2 regions of the Cytobacillus sp. MT66 genome follow, and region 1 is predicted to be linked to the other one. Evidence: riboswitches for the same ligand, from Rfam matches in the RefSeq annotation. Region 1 holds a riboswitch; the other holds the start of a gene.
What was found. A riboswitch is a leader RNA that binds a small molecule or an ion and turns the genes downstream of it on or off. The one in region 1 is predicted to bind thiamine pyrophosphate.

Region 1 (4,347 bases):
ATTCAACAATTTGATTTGCTTTGTTAAGCTTGTTTTAGATTCATTGATAAGTAATTTCCCAAACGAATTTTAAGGGTGAAAGTAATATAAAGAGCTATGTTGTAAAAATAGCTACCCCACTTAATAATAATTGACCGGTTATTTGGAGTAATAATAATACTTACCTGTTCCATTAACATGTGGATAAGTTAACTTTCCGTATGTAATAAAATAATTTTATTGATCGAAGCGGCATTAATTCTATTGGAATGTCTTTTATATATAACGTTAAACAACCTTGCCTCAACTAAAAAATTAAGGCAAGGTTTCTTATGGGATCTCTTAGCTTTATTTCTTATGAAGCTTTTTAATTACTAATAATATAATATAAAACATTTTTTTAATTACACTTGATACCTTTTTCATAATGTTGATTTCCTTTAAAATTATGATGAGTTGATTAATTTCCTCTTCTATTTTATCGACCTTTACCCTAATAACCCCCTAATAAAGTTACTGATATATGTTACCACCAGATTTCTTAAACTGCTCAGCTTTTTCCTTCATACCTATTTCAATAGCTTCCTTCGTTTCAATTTTCTTTTCTTTTGCAAAGTTACGAATATCTTGTGAGATTCTCATACTGCAGAATTTAGGTCCGCACATAGAACAGAAATGTGCTGTTTTAGCACCTTCAGCAGGTAGCGTTTCATCGTGATATTCGATTGCACGTTCAGGATCTAAAGATAAATTAAACTGATCCCTCCAACGGAATTCAAAACGAGCTTTTGATAAAGCATCATCTCTTTTGTGTGCTCCTGGATGTCCTTTTGCCAAATCAGCAGCATGTGCAGCAATTTTATAAGTGACAACCCCTACACGAACATCATCTCTATTCGGCAAACCTAAATGTTCTTTTGGCGTTACATAACAAAGCATTGCCGTCCCATACCAACCAATCATTGCAGCTCCTATAGCAGATGTAATGTGATCATAACCAGGAGCAATATCAGTCGTAAGAGGCCCAAGTGTGTAAAATGGCGCTTCCTGACAAACTTCCAGTTGTTTATCCATGTTTTCTTTAATTAGGTGCATCGGTACGTGCCCTGGTCCTTCAATCATCACCTGTACATCATGCTTCCAAGCAATTTTTGTCAACTCACCAAGTGTCTCTAATTCTGCAAACTGTGCTTCATCGTTCGCATCTGCAATAGACCCAGGACGTAAGCCATCCCCTAAAGAGAATGCAACATCATAGGATTTCATGATTTCACAGATTTCTTCAAAGTGAGTGTATAAAAAGCTTTCTTTGTGGTGGTATAGACACCATTGTGCCATGATAGACCCACCACGAGAGACAATACCTGTTAAACGTTTAGCTGTTAACGGGACATACCGCAAAAGAACACCAGCATGAATGGTGAAGTAATCAACACCTTGCTCTGCTTGTTCAATTAGGGTATCACGGTAAACCTCCCAGGTAAGATCTTCAGCAACACCATTTACTTTCTCAAGTGCCTGATAAATGGGGACAGTACCGACAGGAACCGGTGAGTTCCGAATGATCCATTCCCGTGTTGTATGGATATTTTTCCCTGTCGATAAATCCATAATATTATCAGCACCCCAGCGTGTCGCCCAGGTCATTTTTTCAACCTCTTCTTCGATAGAAGATGAAACAGCAGAATTACCAATATTTGCATTAATTTTCACATGAAAGTTACGGCCTATGATCATGGGCTCTGATTCTGGATGGTTGATATTTGAGGGAATAATCGCTCGCCCCTTTGCAACTTCATCCCGTACGAATTCAGGTTTCATATTTTCTCTAATTGCGATAAATTCCATTTCGGGAGTGATAATTCCCTTTCTTGCATAATGAAGTTGTGTCACATTTTTTCCTTTTTTGGCCCGTAACGGTTTTCGCTTTAAACTAGGAAACGCATGACGGTTGGCGCGAGGATCCTTTTCATCTTTATAACCATTATCCGCTGGTGTCATTTCACGGCCATCATATTCCTCAACATCGCCGCGTTCTTGAATCCATGAACGGCGAAGGGCAGGAAGACCCTTAGTAATATCGACAGAATAATCAGGGTCTGTATATGGTCCGCTGGTGTCATACACACGCACTGGAGGATTTTCTTCTTCTCCAAACGTACCTGTTGTCGGGCTTAACTTGATTTCACGCATTGGAACTTTAATGTCCGGTCTAGAACCTGTTACATATACTTTTTCACTTCCGGAAAAATTAGACATGATGGAAATACTTTGATCGTTTAATGAGGATGTTGACATTGACATAATAAATCTCTCCTTTTATGAATATAAGGACAAGATAAAGAACACAACAAGTGGAGAGCTTATTAAAGCTTATGAAGTACATAAAAAAGCCGGTGTCCAATAAATAATTGGACCCGGCTATATGTATACAGAAGTAGTGTGACTATAATGACTAACTTCCCCACGCTGGTATGAACCAGATCAGGTCCCAAGAGTCAAGAAACTTCAACGTGTTTCTTTCTCAGCCCAACTTATTGGACTCCCCTAGTTATTTCTATTCTATTTGATTTTAATATACATGAAACTGCGTTAAAATAAAAGGAAAATTTATAAAATGAGAAAAATTCACTGAATTTAATTAAACGAGAAACCACCGCCCAAAGGTGGAGGATTACTATGAGTAATTGATAATCTACTGTTCATTTAAGCTTCTTTTAAAGGCTAATTTCTTACCCAGTGCCTTTAGTGTAAAAGATTTCTGGCCGGGTCTATATGTAGCTCTGGGACATCGGGCTCAACAGGTGATGAATATACTTAAAAAAATTGATAGCCCGTTACATAATCCCATCCACTATCTGAATACATCTCTATCTGTTCTAGTGTAATTCTCCTTTTTAAGGATACATCTATTCTGTACCTAAATTTTCGCTTCACCTTAGATAAAATAATCACGGAACTAATTTCAAAAAGTTTAAAGGAATTATGGTTAGATACAACCACTGCAAACTGAAGAATGTTATTTACCATTTTTATTGGAATTGCTCATTTTAAAAGGGATTTGACCTCTAAAATGGATCAAGGGCGGAATCACATTTTCCAGATGCTCCCCGTTATAAAAACTAAAATACTATGGGTACCTTAACAAACAGAAGTCCAATCCTCAGAAATCCCACCTTTTCCCCTACTTTTCTTTAAAAAGGATTACTTTTTATTATATTCAGGAACCCTTCGATATTGGGAGATAATTCTTTATCTTTATTACGGCTACAAAGATATACAGGGCGTTTTATTTCAATACCTTTAACCTTAACTCTCCCCAATTCCTTACGCTTCAAGTGTTCTTGTACTGCCAGTGAAGGTGCTAGCATTGTTCCATACCCAGCTATAACAGCACGGACAGATTCATTTAAACCATGAAATTGCAACCCTATGCGTGGAACCGTAACTCCATGAACCTTGCACAAAGAAAAAAGAACTTCCCTTGTAGAACTTCCTTCCTCTCTTAATAAAAATGGTTCTTGGACCAAATCAGATAGTAATACCTCTTTTCCATTGTATTTATGGTTTTTCGGGACAATAAACCAAAATTCTACGTCCATTAAGTGATGGAGGTTTAATTCTGTTTGTTTCCACTTTTCTTTTACTACAAAAGCAATATCAGCTTTATAGCGAAGTAATTTTTCGAGTACTTCATTTGAATTACCACTAAATAAATCTACATTTACCAAAGGTGATTCATTTTTAAACTTGGCCAGCCATGAGGGTAACAAAAAATTAGCTGGTAAATAAGTTGATGCTATTTGTAAATTTTCTAGCTCTCCATTCCTTAATTGATTCAATTTATTTTCTATGTCTTTTTCCATATCAAATAAACGTTCGGCTTGTTTAAATAAAAATTGACCCGAGTTGGTCAGTTTGATCCCTCTTCCTTCTGCCTCGATTAACTTCAATCCTGTTTCTTTTTCTAGATTTCGTATTTGAATGGTTACGGCTGGCTGACTTAGGGAAAGAACTCTTGCAGCCTCAGTAACGCTCTTTATGGACGCCACAGTAGTAAAAATCCGAAGAGAATGAAGGTTCAATGATTTAGCCTCCCATAAATTTTTTTTATAAAAATATTTAAAACATATATTAGACTTATCAATATTTATTTTATACTCTTTCTGTAAGGAATGGTAAAGGGGATTACTTAATGAATACATCTATCATTAAAGAAGAATTCCAACAGCATAGTAAACAAAAAAGTCAAAGCAAAATATATATGATTTTCTTTCTCTCATCTATGTCATTAATTGGCATTGGAACAGGGATTTGGGGAATAAAAGGAGGAAGCTTTCATCCTTTTGTTTTAATTTTTATTGGGTT
Region 2 (4,347 bases), on a different contig from region 1:
ATTGTCTCCGGAACATCCCGCTAAAAAAGCGGCTGCCAGTATAAGTATTGCTAAAAATTTTCGTATCATCATTTGCTGTTGTTCCCTTCCGTGTTAATTTTTTCATCAGAGTCTTTCCAGTTTAGGATTCGTTTTTCTAGAAACGAAATCAATGAAAATAATAAAATACCCAATATAGTTAAAATGACAATGGAGGCAAACACACCTTCTGCGTCTAAATTACCCGACATCCTCCGGCTATAATAGCCGAGCCCTTCACTTGCACCTAGCCATTCTCCAATTGTTGCACCCACTAAGGCATAGACTATGGCAAGCTTTAGGCCGGAAAAAAAGGATGGAAGCGCCATTGGCACATGCAGCTTAAGAAATATTTTCCACCGGCTCGCACCTATTGAACGAAATAGCTCAATAAAATCTCTATCAGCCGATTTTAGCCCGTCGTAGGCACCGACGACAATTGGAAAAAAGGAAATTAGCACCGTGACTGCCACCTTGCTCCAAATCGTATAGCCAAACCAAAGGACAAAAATGGGCGACAGGGCAATAATGGGAATCATTTGTGAAATAAGTACAACAGGATAAAGCATTTTTTCCACCGTTTTCGAAAAAAACATCCCTGCTGCCAGAAAAACTCCTCCGAGTACTGCAATAACAAACCCAATTAGAAACTCAAGCATGGTTGCAGGTGTGTGTTCCAGCAATAAAGGCTGCCAGTTGTCAATGATGGCCATAACAACCATGGTTGGCGCTGGAATAATAAAGGATGGCACCTGCTCAGAACGGACAAGCCATTCGAACAGCAGCAGTATAACCAGCGTGAAAATTAAAAATAAACTATATGTTTGCAGCCAGGCTTTAAATTGTTTCATAGGCTATTTTTTTCTCCAGGTTTTGTCTTAAGGTGACCATTTCTTTTTTATGAAGCATATCCGGCACTCGCGGGCGCGGCAGGCTTACGTTCATTTCTTCTATCTTCTTTTTTGGATGCAATAGCAGGATTCTGTCGCTTAAAAAACAGGCTTCTTCCAGATCATGGGTGATAAATAATATAGTTTTATTCGATTCCTTCCATATTGAAAGGAGCCATTGCTGCATTTCCTTCTTAGTCAATGCGTCGAGGGCGCCGAATGGTTCATCAAGCAATAATAGATCTTTGCCTGTGAACAAGGCCCGCAGAAATGACGCCCTTTGTCGCATTCCGCCAGAAAGCTGCTTAGGCAGCGCATCCTTATAATCAAGTAATCCAACTTTGTCTAGCCAGCTTTCGGCTTCCTCTGCTGAAATATGTACATCTTTTCGGAGTTCAGACGGCAGCATGATATTTTCAAGAATGGTCCTCCAGGGCAAAAGCAGGTCTCGCTGGGGCATGTACCCTACATCCCCCAGGGAAACTGGTTTTCCATTGATAAGGATTTCACCGGTATCTTGTTTAAGAAGACCTGTGATTAGTTTTAAAATGGTACTTTTTCCTGACCCGCTTTTTCCTACAAGTGATACAAACTCACCATGCTCTAGTTTCATGTCCAGATTTGAAATGATGTTATCACCATTGTGTTGAAATGAGAAAGATACGTTTTTTAGTTCAAGCATTTTTCCACCAGCTTAATTAATTTAGATTGGCCAATCGTGATCATAGTAGTTCATGTCCCAGAATAGGTATTCATATTTTGAAGTCATCTGGAAATGTTCTTCTAATTTTGCTAGCTCACGCTCTGGCTTGCCGTCTGCAATCTCGTCCATTAGTTTGATCAGCCATTGTGCACCAGCACCGAAAGTTTCGGAATCATAGGTTTCTATCCATTTGGCGTAAGGATTATTGTCCAATTGGTCTCCATATTGCTTTCTTAATAGTTTTCCAATCTCCCAATAATCCCATGCACATGGAAGCAGGCACGCGACTACCTCAGCCAAACTGCCATGCTGAGCAGCATGCAGCATATAGCGTGTATAGGCTAAATTAACCGGAGTTGGCTTTGTTTCTTCCAATTCCTCTCTAGAAATCCCAAACTCTGCAGCAAATTGACGATGAAGCTCCATTTCGAAATTTAATGTTTCATGCAGGATCTGACCAAATTTCCCCATGGTATCCAGGTCGTGCGACTTCATGACACCGATAGCAAACAGCTTGGCATAGTCAATCAAATAGACATAGTCCTGTTTCATGTAGCGGATAAATTTTTCTTTGTCTAGAGTGCCTTTTCCTAATTCTTGGACAAATGGATGCTGGTGATTTTTCTCCCAGATTGGCTGCACGTTTTCAAATAGTCTTTCGGTAAACGTTTTAGTCGTTGTGTTCAACGAACTCCCTCCTTCTGTATAATAGGCTGTGTTTAACGTTGCCGTTGATTTTTAGCTCCAATCAACTTGGTTTTGTAAAACCTTAACTTTTTAACACAATAAAAAAACCGCTTTCCGTAAAGAAAGCGGTTAGTGAATGAAATAAAAGTTTGGTTTTACATCATTCTTGCTTTCCTACGCTAGTATTAACTAGATCAGGTTCAAAGGGTCACATCTCAGCCTTTCGGCGCCCCTAGCAAGACTCTAAATTAAATTGTTTGAAAATTCTCCGACGTACATACCTAGCATATCATGATTCATATGAATTGCAAGTGAATTTTTGGAAAAAGAAAAGAACTGCTAAAAGCAGTTCTTTAGACAAGTACGCGCCATCCGAATGGATCGTCTACTTTATTATTTTGGATGCCAGTTAATTCGTCGTATAGTTTTCTTGTTAATTCACCTGTTTCTCCGTTATTAACGACAAGCTTTTCTTCTTTATAGAAAAGTTCGCCGATTGGAGAAATAACAGCTGCTGTACCTGCACCAAAGGCTTCTTCTAATTTTCCTTCTTTGCTTGCCTGTACAAGCTCATCCATTGAAAGTTTTCTTTCTGTAACTGGTACATTCCAATGTTTAAGCAGGTTGATGATTGAGTCACGTGTAATCCCAGCTAAAATACTGCCATTTAGCTCAGGCGTTACCACTTCCCCATTAATTTTAAAGAAGACGTTCATGCTTCCTACTTCTTCAATATACTTATGCTCTTTACCATCAAGCCATAATACTTGAGAGTAACCAGCGTCTTCTGCCACTTCCTGTGCCTTTAAGCCTGAAGCATAGTTTCCGGCAGTTTTGGCAGCCCCTGTTCCGCCCTTAACTGCGCGGGTATATTCTGTTTCAACCGCAATTTTCACAGGGTTGATGCCTTCCTTATAATAAGCTCCAACAGGAGATAAGATAATAATAAATTGGTAAGTAAGTGATGGTGAAACACCTAAATGCGCTTCAGTTGAAATAACGAATGGGCGAATGTAAAGAGATGTTCCCTCAACATTTGGAACCCAGTTCCGGTCTACATTGATTAATTGCTTTAAGGCGCTTAGTGCTAGCTCCTCATCAATTTGCGGCATGCACAAACGTTCAAGGGAACGGTTTAAACGTTCAAAGTTTTTATTAGGTCTAAATAGAAAAATTTGCTCATCAGCTGTTTGATATGCTTTTAAACCTTCAAAAACTGTTTGCCCATAATGGAAAATGACGGCTGCAGGGTCTAATGTAATAGGCTGATAAGGGACAATGCGAGGATCATGCCAGCCTTTCCCTTCTGTGTAATCCATAAGAAACATATGATCTGTAAAGTTTCTTCCAAATTCAAGATTATGGAAATCAGGTTTTTCTTTTCTTTCAGTGCTTAATTGAACTTCGATTGGATAATCTTTCATCCTACTTCTCCCTGCCTTTTTTTTACTATTGGAAAGTTTAATTAAAAAAAATAAAGCGTTTAACGAATACTAGACAATGCACATAAAATTGGAATAACGCCTATTAGTATTTTCATATAACTTTTACGTGTATTGTAATTACAATTATCCGACAATTCATAGCGTTTTGTCGAGATGTTTTTTAAAATTGTTTAAAATTTTTTTTAAAGCATTAAAAAGGCAATTAGCAACAAGGCTAATTGCAAAAGTATTTCGATACCTTCAATAGTTTTCTTTACTATTGTCTAGTTATTTGAACCATCCTTTTTCTTTTGATTGAGCAATTGCTTCGATTCTATTTTTTACCCCAAGCTTATCCATGATTTGGGAGATGTAATTTCGGACTGTGCCTGTCTTAATTTGAAGTTCAGCCGCAATCTCCTTTGTGTTTTTCCCATCGGCGACAAGTTCGAGCACTGCTTTTTCCCGGGCTGTCAGCGGATTTTCTTCACTGTAGATATCATCCATTAGCTCTGGGGCATAGATCCGCTTTCCAGCCATTACCATCCGGATGGAATTAGCCAGTTCTTCACTTGGGCTATCCTTTAGTAAATATCCCCTAACTCCCGCCTTTAGTGCCCTTTGA

Region 2: linked by a shared signal. The riboswitch ahead of tenA (thiaminase II) and the one ahead of thiC (phosphomethylpyrimidine synthase ThiC) in region 1 are both predicted to bind thiamine pyrophosphate.

Annotation. Positions count from the first base shown of each region.
Region 1 is NZ_JBXAFB010000034.1:3,246-7,592, forward strand. It holds gene thiC (phosphomethylpyrimidine synthase ThiC) at 493-2,277, opposite strand; TPP riboswitch at 2,424-2,538, opposite strand; gene AC1Q59_RS24540 (LysR substrate-binding domain-containing protein) at 3,174-4,064, opposite strand; gene AC1Q59_RS24545 (sulfite exporter TauE/SafE family protein) at 4,175-4,347, shown strand, end outside.
Region 2 is NZ_JBXAFB010000001.1:250,855-255,201, reverse strand. It holds gene AC1Q59_RS01245 (ABC transporter substrate-binding protein) at 1-69, opposite strand, end outside; gene AC1Q59_RS01240 (ABC transporter permease) at 69-869, opposite strand; gene AC1Q59_RS01235 (ABC transporter ATP-binding protein) at 856-1,590, opposite strand; gene tenA (thiaminase II) at 1,612-2,298, opposite strand; TPP riboswitch at 2,453-2,542, opposite strand; gene AC1Q59_RS01225 (branched-chain amino acid aminotransferase) at 2,652-3,722, opposite strand; gene AC1Q59_RS01220 (response regulator transcription factor) at 4,011-4,347, opposite strand, start outside.